Stappia indica: one gene and its partner. The protein of the gene in region 1 interacts with the protein of each later gene in a pairwise test. Links are inferred from orthologs where the notes say so. Each region holds a gene or a part of one and is shown in the gene's direction. Other genes may lie near its edges. The genes, in order: cysK and cysE.

Region 1 (7,250 bases):
CGCCGGAAACCGGCGTCATGGGGGGCGATGCCAACACCGTGCGGCTGGTCGGCCATGACGGCGTCGCCGACTGGCCGACCTTGACCAAGGACGAGGTGGCGCGCCGGCTGGTCGCCGAGATCGCCCGCCGGCTCGCCGCGACCCTTGGACCTGCGTCAGGCGGCCCGGCGTGAGGCAGCCGCCGTTCTGCAAGCCTGCCTTCAGTCCCTTATCGCCCCCTTATCGCCAATGTTTCCCGATTTCACACACGGATCCCAGCCCATGACCCTTCCCCTGCGCGTGCGCCGCCTTGCCCATGGCCTCGACCTGCCGCTGCCCTCCTACCAGAGCGAGGAGGCCGCCGGCATGGATCTTCTCGCCGCCGTCGAGGCGCCGCTGGTGATCGCGCCGGGCGCCCGCGCGCTGGTGCCGACCGGCATCGCCATCGCCCTGCCGCCGCATACGGAGGCGCAGGTGCGCCCGCGCTCCGGCCTTGCCGCGCGCCACGGCGTCACCGTGCTCAACACGCCGGGCACCATCGACCCGGACTATCGCGGCGAGGTGAAGGTGATCCTGATCAATCTCGGCGACGAGCCCTTCACCGTGGAGCGCGGCAGCCGCATCGCTCAGATGGTGGTGGCGCCGGTGGCGCGGGCCGAGCTGATCGAGGTCAACGAGCTCGACGAGACCCGGCGCGGCGAGGGCGGGTTCGGCTCGACCGGGCATCATTGACGCCGCTTGCGAGTATCATTTTCTAAGATTTCGCCTATTTTCGGAATCCTGTTCCATGTGCGCGCGGCTTGCAGCGACGGCAGGGTCTCGTCAGCGCCATACTGCGTGCCTAGATTGGGGGCAGAACGACGTGCCGGGCATCCGCGATCCGGCGAGAACAAGGGAGTCCGCAATGAGCGCCAACAAGCCCGGCCGCGGCCGCATCTACGCCTCCATCACCGAAACCATCGGCGACACGCCGCTCGTCCGACTCGACCGGCTGGCGCGCGAGGCCGGCGTCGAGGCGGAGATCCTCGCCAAGCTCGAATTCTTCAACCCGATCTCCAGCGTCAAGGACCGCATCGGCGTGTCGATGATCGAGGCGCTGGAGGCCGACGGCAAGATCGTCCCCGGCAAGACCACCCTCGTCGAGCCGACCTCCGGCAATACCGGCATTGCGCTTGCCTTCGTCGCCGCCGCCAAGGGCTACCGCCTGATCCTGGTGATGCCGGAGACCATGTCGATCGAGCGCCGCAAGATGCTGAAGCTGCTCGGCGCCGAGCTGGAGCTGACCGAAGGCCCCAAGGGCATGAAGGGCGCCATCGCCCGCGCCGAGGAGCTGATCCAGGAGATCGACGGCGCGGTGATGCCGCAGCAGTTCGAGAACCCGGCCAACCCGGAGATCCACCGCCGCACCACCGCCGAGGAGATCTGGAACGACACGGACGGCACGGTCGACGTCTTCGTCTCCGGCATCGGCACCGGCGGCACGATCACCGGCGTCGGCTCGGTGCTGAAGGAGCGCAAGCCCGGCCTGCATGTGGTCGCGGTCGAGCCGACCGACAGCCCGGTCCTGTCCGGCGGCAATCCCGGCCCGCACAAGATCCAGGGCATCGGCGCCGGCTTCGTGCCGGGCGTGCTCGACAAGTCGGTCTATGACGAAGTCGTCACGGTGAGCAACGACGAGGCATTCGAGATGGCGCGCAAGGTCGCGCGGATCGAGGGCCTGCCGGTCGGCATTTCCTCCGGCGCCGCGCTCGCGGCCGCGCTGAAGGTCGGCGCGCGGGCAGAGATGAAGGGCAAGCGCATCGTCGTGATCATCCCCTCCTTCGCCGAGCGCTACCTGTCGACGGCGCTGTTCGAGGGGCTGGACTGAGCTCCCGCGCCTCTTGCGGACCTTTTGATCATCAGCGGCGGGGCCCTCAGGGCTCCGCCGTTTTCGTTTACGCGCGGAGGACAAAGCGTCGCCTGATCTGACATCGCCAACCGCCTCTGAGAAGTTATGAGAACAAAAAAGAATCGTAATTCAACCACTTAAAGAGAACTCAGATAACCTATTGATTCAATTTGACTTATGCTGAGATTGATGAGATAATAAATATGGTAGATGCGCCGCATCCCTCGACTGCAAGGCTGATCAAAATCAACGCCTAGCAATCTTATCTGCGCACGGTTGCCACTAGACGGTAGCCTATCGCCGCAGACGAAAATGAGGAGCGGGCTCTACCGCTATTAGAATTGATACCCGTAGTAGCGGAATATCTCTTGCTGGTCGTTAGTTAGCCTTCCGCGAGTGGGCGGCGTCGGCTGCAGTACCAATCCATAGTCCGCATGGCGATTATCTAAGGAAGCGACGCGGGGCCTAAGCGCCTTAGCAAATCGTGCTTCACAAGGACCACTATCAAGGTTGTCCACAGCAGCGAAAAAAGCACTAGCGACGATATCTGCAAATTGAAGTCCTACCCGTGTTTTATGCGGGTAAGCTTTAACTAAGCGCCAGTCCATCACATTCCATTTAGGTACCCACTTGTCTAGCAACGGACCAGACCCTTTGGCCTGTTGCGCTAAGAGTGCGTGATATGCCGCCGTTTGGTCATAAGAATGACCGCCTCTCTCAGAGAACTCAAACGTTACATGTCGTGGTTTTCCAAAATTTTTAACAGAATGCCGCTCTACATAATGTGTAATTCTTTCTACTAGAATCCGAACAAGCCAATTATAGAACCACTGGTTTGACGGGATTTTTTCCGCTCGATGATTTCTATATTGCCTCATATTCTTTTTGTTGGATGCTACAACAAAAATCCTCACAGGATAACCTGACAAAGCCAAGCATACCTTATCCTTTTTGGGATAAGATAAATCCCTGAAATGTATGTCCTTTCTCTGCCTGATATTCAAATCTTCTACTAATTCGTTGTGCCAAGATAAAATGTTCGCTTCATTCTCTGCTTGGATTAAAACCGCAGAAAGAATCATCCATTCCGTGCCGCCAATAGGATCAATAGGCCTAACTCGCCTCAACCCAGGATCACCAGCTTCGTCAATATACGCAATATATCCTGGATTAATCCCATCTACTTGTTTCATCAAATTACTCTTCGACACCCACGCCAGGATGAGACCCAAAGCAGAATTTAAAATCGATATTTACTATCCTGATAACAATATCATTAGTGTCAAGCATTCTCCTCGCCGTGGTTGTGACCGACTTGCGGTTGCGCTAGGTTGCAGCCTGTTGGGATTGCAGCAATTTCGCGCAAAGTCATAGAGCGAGGGGGGCGGTCAATGGTCTCGCGGGTCACCACGGTCGCGTTCCAGGGCATAGAGGCGCAACCTGTCGACGTGCAGGTGCAGATCGGCCCTGGCCAGGTCGCCTTCACCATCGTCGGCCTGCCGGACAAGGCGGTGGGCGAAAGCCGCGAGCGGGTCCGCTCGGCGCTGATCGCCTCCGGCCTGTCGCTGCCGGCCAAGCGCGTCACGGTCAACCTTGCGCCGGCCGACCTTCCCAAGGAGGGCTCGCATTTCGACCTGCCCATCGCCCTTGCCCTGATAGCGGCGATGGGGGCGCTGCCCGCCGCCGAGCTGGAGCGCTACGTGGTGCTCGGCGAGCTGGCGCTGGACGGCACGATTTCCGCCGTCGCCGGCGTGCTGCCGGCGGCCATCGGCGCCAACACGCTCGCCCGCGGCTTGATCTGCCCTGCGCCTTGCGGCCCGGAAGCGGCCTGGGCCGATCCGGAGATGGAGATCCTGGCGCCCGTCTCGCTGATCCAGCTCGCCAACCATTTCAAGGGCACGCAGATCCTCTCCCGGCCGCAGCCGAAGCTCAGCGCCAACCCGTCCGTCCTGCCCGACCTTTCCGAGGTGCGCGGCCAGGAAAGCGCCAAGCGGGCGCTGGAGATCGCCGCGGCCGGCGGCCACAACCTCTTGATGATCGGCCCGCCGGGCGCCGGCAAGTCGATGCTGGCGACCCGCCTGCCCTCGATCCTGCCGCCGCTCAGCCCGCGCGAGCTGCTGGAAGTCTCCATGATCGCCTCCATCGCCGGCGAGCTTGCCGACGGCAAGCTCAGCGAGCGCCGCCCTTTTCGCGCGCCGCATCATTCCGCCTCGATGGCAGCGCTCGTCGGCGGCGGCATCCGCGCCCGGCCGGGCGAGGTGTCGCTCGCCCATAACGGCGTGCTGTTCCTTGATGAACTGCCCGAGTTCCAGCCGCAGGTGCTCGACGGGCTGCGCCAGCCGCTGGAAAGCGGCGAGACGGTCATCGTGCGCGCCAACCACCGCACCAGCTACCCCTCGCGCGTGCAGCTGATCGCGGCGATGAACCCGTGCCGCTGCGGCCATGCCGGCGAGCCGGGCCACGTCTGCCGGCGCGGCGAGCGCTGCGCCTCCGAATACCAGGCGCGCCTGTCCGGCCCGCTGCTCGACCGGCTGGACCTTCGGATCGAGGTGCCGGCCGTCGCCGCCTCAGACCTCTTGCGCCCGGCGCAAGCCGAAAGCTCCGCCGCGGTGGCCGAGCGGGTGGCGCGTGCCCGCCGGCGCCAGACGGAGCGCTATGCCGCGCTCGGCGTTGCCGCCCGCACCAATGCGGCCACCGGCGCGCGGCTGATCGAGCAGGTCGCCGCCCCCGATGCCGCCGGCCTCGACCTGCTGCAATCGGCGGCCGATGCGCTGCAGCTGTCGGCGCGCGGCTATCACCGGGTGCTGAAAGTGGCGCGCACGCTGGCCGATCTCGACGGCTCGGACGCCGTCTCGCGGCTGCATCTCGCCGAGGCGCTGAGCTACCGCGGCGCCAGTCTCGAGCGCCGGGCGGCCTGAGCGCGCCCTTCCGCCTCCCCCTTCACCCTTGGCTGCCGGGCCGCCGCATCCTAAATGAGGACCCAACGGAGATCCTCATGAAACATTTTTCCCTTCTCGATCTGGCCCCCGTGCCGGAAGGCAGGACCGCGGCCGACGCGCTTGCCAACACCATCGACCTGGCGCGCAAGGCGGAAGCGGCGGGCTATCACCGCTACTGGCTTGCCGAGCACCACAACATGCCGGGCATCGCCAGCGCGGCAACATCCGTCGTCATCGGCCAGGTGGCGGCGGCGACGAAGACCATCCGCGTCGGGGCGGGCGGCATCATGCTGCCCAACCACTCGCCGCTGGTCATCGCCGAGCAGTTCGGCACGCTGGCAACCCTGTTTCCCGGCCGCATCGACCTCGGCCTCGGCCGCGCGCCGGGCACCGACATGGCAACGGCTCGGGCCCTGCGGCGGCACATGGCCGGCGAGGACAATTTCCCGCAGGACGTCGTCGACCTCATCGCCTATCTCGGCGACCCGTCGGAAGGCGGACCCGTGCGCGCCATTCCCGGCGAGGGCACGCATGTGCCGGTCTGGATCCTCGGATCGAGCCTTTACGGCGCGCAGCTTGCGGCGGCCTTCGGCCTTCCTTACGCCTTCGCCTCGCATTTCGCCCCGGCGATGCTGGAGGAAGCGCTGACGGTCTATCGCAGCACGTTCCGCCCCTCGGACCAGCTTGCCGAACCGCACGTGATGGTCGCCGCCGGCGTCTTCGTCGCCGACACGGATGCGGAGGCCCGCTACCTGCGCTCATCGCAGGTGCTGTCCTTCGCAAGGCTGCGCACAGGGCGTCCGGGAAAGCTGCCCGCCCCGGTCGAGGACGTGACCGCCGAGATCCCGCCCCACGTCCTTGCGCAGGTCGACCAGGCCCTCAGCGTGTCGGCGACCGGCTCGCCCGACACCGTCCGGCGGGGCCTTAGCGCGATCCTCGAGCGCTACCAGCCCGACGAGCTGATCGTCACCGGCATGATCCACGACCACGCCGCCCGGGTCCGGTCCTTCGAGCTGGCGGCCGGCATCCTGGACGATCTGGCGGAAGCCGCCTAGGTCGTGGACTCATAATTGTGCCTGCCATGGGAGTATCAGCGGCCCTCGCGAGGGCCGCTGACAGGGCGAACCATACGCCATGACGGCGGCCTTTTTCTCAGAAGGCACAAGTCACGGTTTATATTTTATTGACAACGACTATCTGTGATTGCAAATATTGTAAATTCATTTTTCTAGGGAGTTTTCGATGAAACTTCTCCTTGTAGCTGCAATAAGTTCAGCCATCCTTCTGCTCCCGAGCTCTGCACAGGCCTGCATGAGCGACTCAGACTGCGCGTTTGACAAAGTATGCGAGTGCCGATCTTCTCGACCGACGGGAAACTGTGACGCACCGGGCCGATGCGTGATGCGAAAAAGCGCGCTCACAACCGAGGACGCGGAAAACCTTCAGACACTTATTCAGAGTTGGGCCAGCCAAAAAGCGGTCTCAGACAAGAAACTCTTCGGATGCCACACCAAATGTGAGTTGGTTGGCAACGGGCTGCGTTGCGAAATAAAATGCTGAAGGCCCGTTAGGGCCCCGCACCGGCCTGCAGGCGGCAGTGTAGTCTGCGCGCCAACTTACGACAGACGGCACGTCAATTGACGCGCGGCAAACCCTTTTGCCGCAACGGTTTCTCAATCTCTCCGGCCGAAAGTAGGCGGGTTCGTGCGCCTTGCGCGAACCCGCTGATTGACGAGGAGAGCAGGTGGCCGCCCCGAAACGCCATGACGGAACGGAGCACCGCGACAGCGCGGTCTCGGCGCCGGAGCACGCCAGCCTCCGTGCGGGGGAGGCTTCCCCGCGCACGCCTGCCGTTCCCGGCCCCTCGCTGCTGACGCTTGGCGTCGCCGCCGCCAGTTTTCTGGCCGGCGCCGCGCTCACCATCTGGCTGGTGCCCGAGGCGCTGCGCCTTGCCGCGGCCGGCAGCGCGCTGGCGCTTGCCGGGCTCGCCATCGGTCTCGGCGGCGTGCTGCAGGCCCAGCGCGGCGCCCATCTGCGCGAAATGGCGCAGGCAAGCGCCCGCCTTGCCGCGCTGACCTCCGAGCGCAACCTGCTGCAAGCAGAGAACGAACAGCTGCGCGACGAGGCCTGGCGGCTGAAGGAAAGCGACGGCCGGCTGCGCGACGTGCTCGACACGCTCGGCGACGTGGTCACCCGCTGGCGCGCCGGCGGCGAGATCGTCTATGCCAACGATGCGGCCGAACGGCTGTTCCCGGAAGGCTGGGCCCCGGCCCTGCCGGAGGCGAACGGCAGCAAGGCCGAAGACGAGGCCAGCCGCGACATCCGGATGGAGACCTCCGGCGGCGAGCGCTGGTTCGCCCGGCGCGACGTGCCGGTGCGCGACGGCGCCAGCGGCGAGCCGTTGATCCAGACCATCCTGCGCGACGTCACCGACCGCCGCCGCA
Region 2 (7,352 bases), 1.8 Mb from region 1 along the record:
TACGGCATGATCACCGGCGTCGGCGATCCCGAACCGATCGCCGCCGGACTTGAGGCGGAGAAGCTCTCGGATGTCACGGACCGCGGAGCGCGTGCTTTCCGGGCCTTTGCCGAGCAGACCAATTCCGACCGTCTCGCGCTCGCCGCCTGCATGCGCTCCTCGCGGCAGAAGATCGGCGAGGACGAGGTCTCCCGCATCACCCAGCCGGTTCTGGTTGCCGTCGGGACCAAGGACGAGATCGCCGGTTCGCCGGAGAAGCTCGCCCGGCTGATGCCAAGGGCGAGGGTGCTGGAGATCCCCGGCCGAGACCACATGATCGCGGTGGGCGACAAGGTCTACAAGGCGGGCGTGATCGACTTCCTGGAGAGCCTGGCGCGGGAGGGGGTTGCGTGAGCCGCGAAACCGTCACGCTGACCGGGGCGGAGAACAACCGTCTGGTCGCCGATGTGCATGGCGCCGGCGGGCAGCCCGTGCTGCTGCTGCATGGCGGGGGACAGACGCGCCATGCCTGGGAGGGGACCGGCGAGCGGTTGGCCGCGCGCGGTCTTGCCGCCTGGTGCCTCGACCAGCGTGGCCACGGCGACAGCGACTGGGTCGACAGCGGCGCCTACGAGTTCCGCGACTTCGGCCGCGACGTGGTGGCGGTGTCGGACCAGATCGCCGAGCGCTCGGGCGCGCGGCCCATCGGCATCGGCGCCTCGCTCGGCGGCATGGCGAGCCTGCTGGCCGAGGGGGCGTTCCAGCCCGGCACGCTGTCGGCGCTGGTGCTGGTCGATGTGACGCCGCGGATGGATCCGGCAGGCGTGCACAAGGTGATCTCCTTCATGGCCGACCGGGCGGAGGCAGGCTTCGGCACGGTGGAGGAGGCGGCCGATGCCATCGCCCGCTACCTGCCGCATCGCAAGCGCCCGGAGCGGCTCGACGGGCTGGCCAAGAACCTGCGTCTTCACGACGACGGGCGCTATCGCTGGCACTGGGACCCGCGCTTCCTAGGCGACAGGCGCGGCCGGCCGGTCGAGCCTGGCGAGGGGATCGAGGAACGCGTCGAGGACGAACTCGTGCGCGCGGCGCAGGCGCTGAAGGTGCCCGTCCTGCTGGTGCGCGGCGCGCGCTCGGAACTGGTCACCGAAGCGCAGGTGGACGAGTTCCTGACCATGGTTCCGCATGCCGAGTACACCGATGTCGCAGGGGCCGGCCATATGGTCGCCGGCGACCGCAACGACGCCTTCGCGGGCGCGGTGGTTACCTTCCTCGACCGGTTGCGCGCCGCCTGAGCAGGTCAGTCGCCCACGGCTTTTGAAACGATCTTTCCAGCGTCTGAGCCGGCGTGCCGGGTGCCTTTGAGGTGCCCGGAGCGCTGCCGTGCGCGTGGCGGTCGGGGCATGCTCTCGCGCGCTCCGAGCGGCCGCGGTTCTCACCTGCCGATTCAAGTTGGCGTGTTGGGATGGCCTTCGGGCTTTCTCAATGAGTACAAAGGCTTGTATGGTTAATTGAAAGTTAATGCAGAAAATGGGTTCACTCAAAAGCATAGCTTGAGGATTTTTCCTCAAGCTGCTGATTGGGAATGAATTTTCAGTCTGTCTTAAAGTGGTGCGTCAGCTTTCTGCTGAGGATCCGATTTAAGGTCTTCGCAGGCAGAATCAAGCTGGATCGAGCGCCAGAGAATCATCCCGGATTCCGCCGGTCAAGTGGCCGGTCCGCAAAGTCGGTGGGTGCTCGGCTCTTTTTCGACGCTGCAAGGAGTCGGTTAACAAAATGACTCTGCGTCGCCCGCCGTTGCCCTTCGCGCGGCGGGATTGCTCTGACGAAGGCGGGTATCGCGCGTCATGGTTAACCGCCGGTGAATTCCGGCGCCCGCTTCTCCATGAAGGCGGTTCGCCCTTCCACGAAATCGCGGCTGTCGAAGCAGGCATCGGCCAGCGCCTGGCAGGCATCGAGGTCCTCGCCCGACAGGCGCGCGGTGAGCGCGTCGATGCCGACGCGGGCCGCGCGAAGGGTGAGGGGCGCACCGGACGCGATCTCGCCGGCAAGGCGCCGTGCCTCTGCCTCCAGGGTGCCTGCGGAGGCGACGATGTCGAGGAAGCCGAACCGCTCGGCCTCCTGTACGCCGATGCGCCGCGCCGTAATGAACAGGAGCTTGGCGCGCGAGGGGCCGAGCAGGCGCACGACATCGGCAATCGCCGTCGGCGGGTAGCCGACGCCGAGCCGCGCCGCGGGAATGCCGAAGCTGGCGCCGTCCTCGGCGATGCGCAGGTCGCAGGCGGCCGCAAGCCCGAAGCCGCCGCCGAGACAGAAGCCGCGGATCATCGCCAGGGTCGGCAAGGGTGCATTGCGCAAGGCATCGAAGGCGGCGGCGTTCGAGGCCTCGTAGGCGCGGGCCGAGGCCGCGTCCTTGCGCAAGGTGGCGAACTCGGAAATGTCGGCGCCGGCGATGAAGGTCTCCTCGCCGGCGCCGCGCAGCACGATGACGCGCACGCCGGGGGCTGCGGCAAGCTCTGCGACCGCCTGCGGGATGGCCTGCCACATGGCGAGCGTGATGGCGTTCTTGCGGGCGGGGTTGTCCACCTCCAGCCAGCCGATGCGACCCTCGATCCGGGTGGCGATACGGGCGGGGCGGGTGTCGGCGGGACTGTCGGTCATGTCGGGTCCGAAGCTTCGAGAAGGGGCGGGTTGCGCATGGTTATCGCAAGGTGCGGCGACACAGTCCATTCGAGGAGGGCGTTGGATGCGTGCCAGAGAGCATGCCGTGTACCCAGAGCAGCGTGAAATGACCGTTACGGCAAGCTTGACCTATGGCCTTGCCTGCACACATCGCAGTAGGATGGCACCAACGACCTGTGCTTGAAGGGAGCCTGTCCTGCCCGTCCGGCGGGGGCTCCATAAGGAGGCGGACATGCCGCAAACCAACCCCCTTGCCGAGGCGCCGGCCCTGCCGCGCCACGATCCCGTGTGGAGCCAGCTCCGCGAAGAGGCCGAAGCGATGGTGCGCTGCGAGCCGGCGCTGGCATCCTTCGCCTACGAGACCGTGCTCAACCATGACCGGCTGGAAGAGGCCGTCGTCCACCGCCTGGCCGACCGGCTCGGTCATGTGGTGGTCTCGCCCTCGCTGATCCGCCAGACCTACCTGGAGGCGCTGCAGGATTCCCGTGCGCTGGCCGAGGCCTTCCGCGTCGACCTGGTTGCCGTCTACGACCGCGATCCGGCCTGCACCCGGCTGCTCGAGCCGCTGCTCTACTTCAAGGGGTTCCACGCCCTGCAGACGCATCGTCTGGCCAACTGGCTCTGGAAGCGCGGGCGCAAGGACTTCGCGCTCTACCTGCAGAGCCGATGCTCGGAAGCCTTCCAGGTGGACATCCATCCGGCCGTCCCGGTCGGTGTCGGCGTCTTCGTCGACCATGCCACCGGCATCGTCGTGGGCGCCACGGCACAGATCGGCGATAATGTCTCGATCCTGCAGAACGTGACGCTGGGCGGCACGGGCAAGGAGGAGGGCGACCGCCATCCGAAGATCCGAAATGGCGTGCTGCTCGGCGCCGGTGCCAAGGTGCTGGGCAATATCGAGATCGGCCATTGCTCGAAGGTGGCATCCGGCTCGGTGGTGCTGATGGACGTGCCGCCGAACTCTACGGTTGCCGGCGTGCCGGCACGGGTGGTGGGGGCGGCCGGCTGCGCCGAACCGTCGCGCACCATGGACCAGCTTCTTTCGGCGGACAGCGAGAAGGGCTGACGCTGCCGAGGCGGGACGCTTCAGGCCGCGCGAAAGCAGGGCGCGCCGCCCCCAACTGGGGGAAAGGCGCGCTTTTTTCTTGGTTCGAGCGGCCGAATGTGTAGGTTCGGGCGCATTCCGGCATGGCCGGCAACCCGTTTGGGCGCGGATGCACTGTCCGACGCCCCAGAAAGGAGCCTTTCGTGAAGCCAGACGAGATCCGCAAGCTCGAGGCCTACCTCCAGAAGAAGTTCGAGCTTCCGAAGCTTGTCGTCCGTGCGCGCCCGAAGAAGGACGATTCCGCCGAGGTCTATATCGGCGAGGAGTTCATCGGCGTGATCTATCGCGACGACGACGATGACGACGACCTGAGCTGGAACTTCCAGATGGCGATCCTGTCGTACGATCTCGACGAAGCCTGAGCCGGACGGCACGTATAACCACCGGGCTCCGGCATCCGGCCGGGGCTTGAAGAAAACGGGCGCACCGCTTGGCGGGCGCCCGTTTTTCGTATCGGCAGCAAGGATGCGCTTCAGGAGGTGGGGCCGGGCGACAGGCCGGCGACCAGGGCTGCGATGCCGTCATCCAGCTTCTGCCAATGCTCCAGCTGGGCCTGGCGGAAGCGGTAGGTGGCGAAGAGGCCGTGGCCGAGGCGGATGCTGCGCTCGCAGGTGGCGGCCAGCGCCTTGTCCCGCGGCGTGAAGCAGCGGGCGGCAAAGAGGCGGCCCGCGTCGGCGCGATGCGCGACGAAATCGGTGCCGCTGGCCGGATCGCCGGGCAGGGGCAGAAGGGCAAGGCCTGCCGGACCGGGCAGGGGATCGCCCGCGGCGAGCGACAGCCAGACCTGGGTCAGGCGTTCGCTTGTGTCCATGATGTCGGCCGTCAGCGTCGGCTCCAGTGCCACGAGAATGACAGCGGACGTATCGCTCGGGTCGGCGAAGGCGCGGGCGTTGAGCTCGCTGTAGCCGTCCATGGAAGGCCAAAGGACCGCCAGGCTCAGCCGGTCGACAGGGCCGCCGGCAATCCGCTCCTCGACCCTGCGCATCATGTTGGCCGGCACTTTCAGCACGGTGGCGCCTAGGGTGACGGGAACGCGTTCGCGGCTGTCGCTCCACCCCGTGGGGCCGCGGGTATAGGTCAGCCAGCTGCCGACCGTGTGGGCCACCAGCGCGGTGCCGGCGAGGGCCAGCGCAAAGACCATCGATGTGAAGTGGCGGGCCTCGATGCCCGTTCCGCCGGGAAGGGTGAGCGGCATCATCCGCGGGCTCCCGTTGCCGCCCGCAAGGGCGCGCCGGGGCAGGGCAGGGCGCCCGTCGGGCTGTCCCGATGCGGGACGGGTGTCCCGATCTGTGCCGGGACGCGGGGCGCTCCGTTCGCCATCTTTATGGTTACCAGTCCGTTAATGGGGCCGCGCAAACGGCATGCTATTTGCTGGAAGGAAACCCGAGTTTCCGGTTAAGGTCCCAGAGAATTGGTTAACGAGGGGTTAACGGCATCATGAGTGAACTGGCACTGGCGGCCTATCTCGGCTGCGCGGGCTTCGTCATTTCGGGAATTGTCGGCAGTTTCTATCAGCTTGTGACGGGAGAACCCCTGCGGTTTGCCATCTCGGTAGAGACCTGGATAAAGGGGCTCATGTCCTGCGTGCTGTGCGTCTTCGCGGGCCCCTTCATCATCATGCGTAACGCGATTCGCGGCCGCAGGATCGAACAGCGGCCGCTCGGATGGCTGGTTGCGTCCTCCACGATCGCGGGAATGTGGAGCCTTTGCTCCGGCATCATGGTCGTGCATGCTGCGTTGACCGTCCTTCTGTAAGGCGCAGCGCCTGCCGGGTGCTGCCCCTTGCTGCCTTGATCCCTCCTCCTGTCCCGCATGACAGCCCCGCCGGAGTTTCAGATGCCGCTTTACCGCCTCGACGATCACAGCCCCGTCACGCCCGAGCCCGGAACCTATTGGGTCGCCCCGGATGCGGCGGTGATCGGGCGTATCGTCCTGATGCGAGGAGCCAGCGTCTGGTTCGGCGCGGTGCTGCGCGGCGACAATGAAACGATCACCGTGGGCGAGGGCTCCAATGTGCAGGACGGTTGCGTGCTGCATACGGACATGGGCTTTCCGCTGGACATCGGCCGGGGCTGCACGATCGGACACAAGGCGATCCTGCATGGCTGCAGCATCGGCGACAACACGCTGGTGGGCATGGGCGCGACCGTGCTGAACGGCGCCCGCATCGGCCGCAATTGCATCATCGGCGCCAACGCGTTGATCGCCGAGGGCAAGGAGATCCCGGACAATTCGCTGGTGGTCGGCATGCCGGGGCGTGTGGTGCGACAGCTCGACGAGGCCGCCGAGGCGCGCAACGCCGCCTCTGCCGAAGGCTATGTCGGCAAGTGGCGCCGCTATATCGCCGGCCTGTCGCCGGTTGCCGAGAGCTGAGCAAAAAAAAGGCCGGCCTCCGCATCAGCGGAGACCGGCCGGCAACCCGACCCCGGGGTATGGGGGAGGGGGATGGGCCTGGTTGCCATCAGTGACGGCGCAATGCTTCGTGTATTGCCAACCCGCGCGGGTGGCGGGTTTTCGGTCCCGCCGACCAGGCGTCAGTTTCCGATGCTGGCCAGCGTGCTGGTCCGCAGGTCGGAGATGGCGGCCCACTTCGCCGGATGCGACACCGACTGCCGCTTCACGAACCGATAAGGGGCCGAATACCAGGGCAGAACGGCCTCGATCTGGTTGTCGAGGATGACGTCGCCCTGATCGGTGCGGACCGTGAGAACGGCATGGCCCGCGTTGTTGGTGTCCTTGACGACGGTGATCAGCAGGGCGCTGGCCGGCCAGCCCCGGTTCAGGAGCACGCGCTTCTTCTCCAGCACGTATTCCTCGCAATCGCCGGAACCGTCGACCGGATAGGTCCAATATTCCTCGACGCCGAAAAGCTCGATGTCGGTCACCGGACGGATGCGATCATTCACTTCCGTATTGATGGCGATGAGCTCGTTCCAACGCTCGCGGTCGAGCTTGACGACCACGGCGCCCTTGCCGTCCGGTTCGCACTCCGCAGGATTTTCCTGACAGAAGCCGACATGGCCGACAGGGGCCTTCGCCGTTGTGCCGGTTTCCATGAAGCGCCCGGCCTGTGCATTGGCCTGGCTTGCGCCGGCCGCGATCAGCGCCAGTGCGAGAAGAGTATACTTCAGAGGTTTTGCGTTCATTGTCATGTCTTCGCCCTCCCCAAGGCTGACTAGACAATGGCACGCTCGTTTTTATTTGCATCTAAGGTCGATATCGGAAGTTTATTTGAAATATAAGAGATTTATACGATAATTTATACTTGTTTTGATTAAAATTGTAGGGATCGAACGTCCCCGGGGAAGGGCCGTGAAACGGGCGCGAAAACGCCTTTCCCCGCAAGCGCATGGGCGAGTGCGGGTCGGCAAAGCGAGCGATCGGAAGAGGGGAGAGAACGGCGCGAAAACGCGATCAGGCCCGCACGGACATGGCGTCCGGGCGAGCCTGTGCTGCGGTCTCTAGGCCGTCAGGATCAGGAAATGTGCTTCTCGAGCAGGTCGCGGTTCTGGATGTTCGCGAACTCGACGGCGATGCCGTCCTCGGTGTGGCGCACCACGCGGGCGCGCATCTTGCCGATGCCGAT

Evidence for each region.
Region 2: the proteins of cysK (region 1) and cysE interact in binary tests that used the Escherichia coli proteins (3 or more experiments, as listed by UniProt). The link is inferred for Stappia indica from one-to-one orthologs.

Annotation. Positions count from the first base shown.
Region 1 is NZ_CP046908.1:2,950,131-2,957,380, reverse strand. What follows is about bases 1-2,864. They hold cysK (cysteine synthase A), read left to right. Parts: upstream 1-883; coding sequence 884-1,846; downstream 1,847-2,864. Other genes in these bases: GH266_RS13895 (DUF3800 domain-containing protein), read right to left, coding at 2,203-2,864; dut (dUTP diphosphatase), read left to right, coding at 262-711; coaBC (bifunctional phosphopantothenoylcysteine decarboxylase/phosphopantothenate--cysteine ligase CoaBC), read left to right, coding at 1-173. Outside these bases: more of GH266_RS13895, read right to left, coding at 2,865-3,060; GH266_RS13890 (YifB family Mg chelatase-like AAA ATPase), read left to right, coding at 3,259-4,785; GH266_RS13885 (LLM class flavin-dependent oxidoreductase), read left to right, coding at 4,863-5,861; GH266_RS13880 (ATP-binding protein), read left to right, coding at 6,551-7,250.
Region 2 is NZ_CP046908.1:1,111,882-1,119,233, reverse strand. What follows is about bases 1,845-4,810. They hold cysE (serine O-acetyltransferase), read left to right. Parts: upstream 1,845-2,893; coding sequence 2,894-3,727; downstream 3,728-4,810. Other genes in these bases: GH266_RS05350 (hypothetical protein), read right to left, coding at 4,239-4,810; GH266_RS05355 (DUF3126 family protein), read left to right, coding at 3,910-4,128; GH266_RS05365 (enoyl-CoA hydratase), read right to left, coding at 1,845-2,640. In the rest of the region: GH266_RS05375 (alpha/beta fold hydrolase), read left to right, coding at 1-393; GH266_RS05370 (alpha/beta fold hydrolase), read left to right, coding at 390-1,274; more of GH266_RS05365, read right to left, coding at 1,831-1,844; more of GH266_RS05350, read right to left, coding at 4,811-4,964; GH266_RS05345 (DUF6949 family protein), read left to right, coding at 5,204-5,521; GH266_RS05340 (gamma carbonic anhydrase family protein), read left to right, coding at 5,603-6,139; GH266_RS05335 (transglutaminase-like cysteine peptidase), read right to left, coding at 6,301-6,918; GH266_RS05330 (PilZ domain-containing protein), read right to left, coding at 7,242-7,352.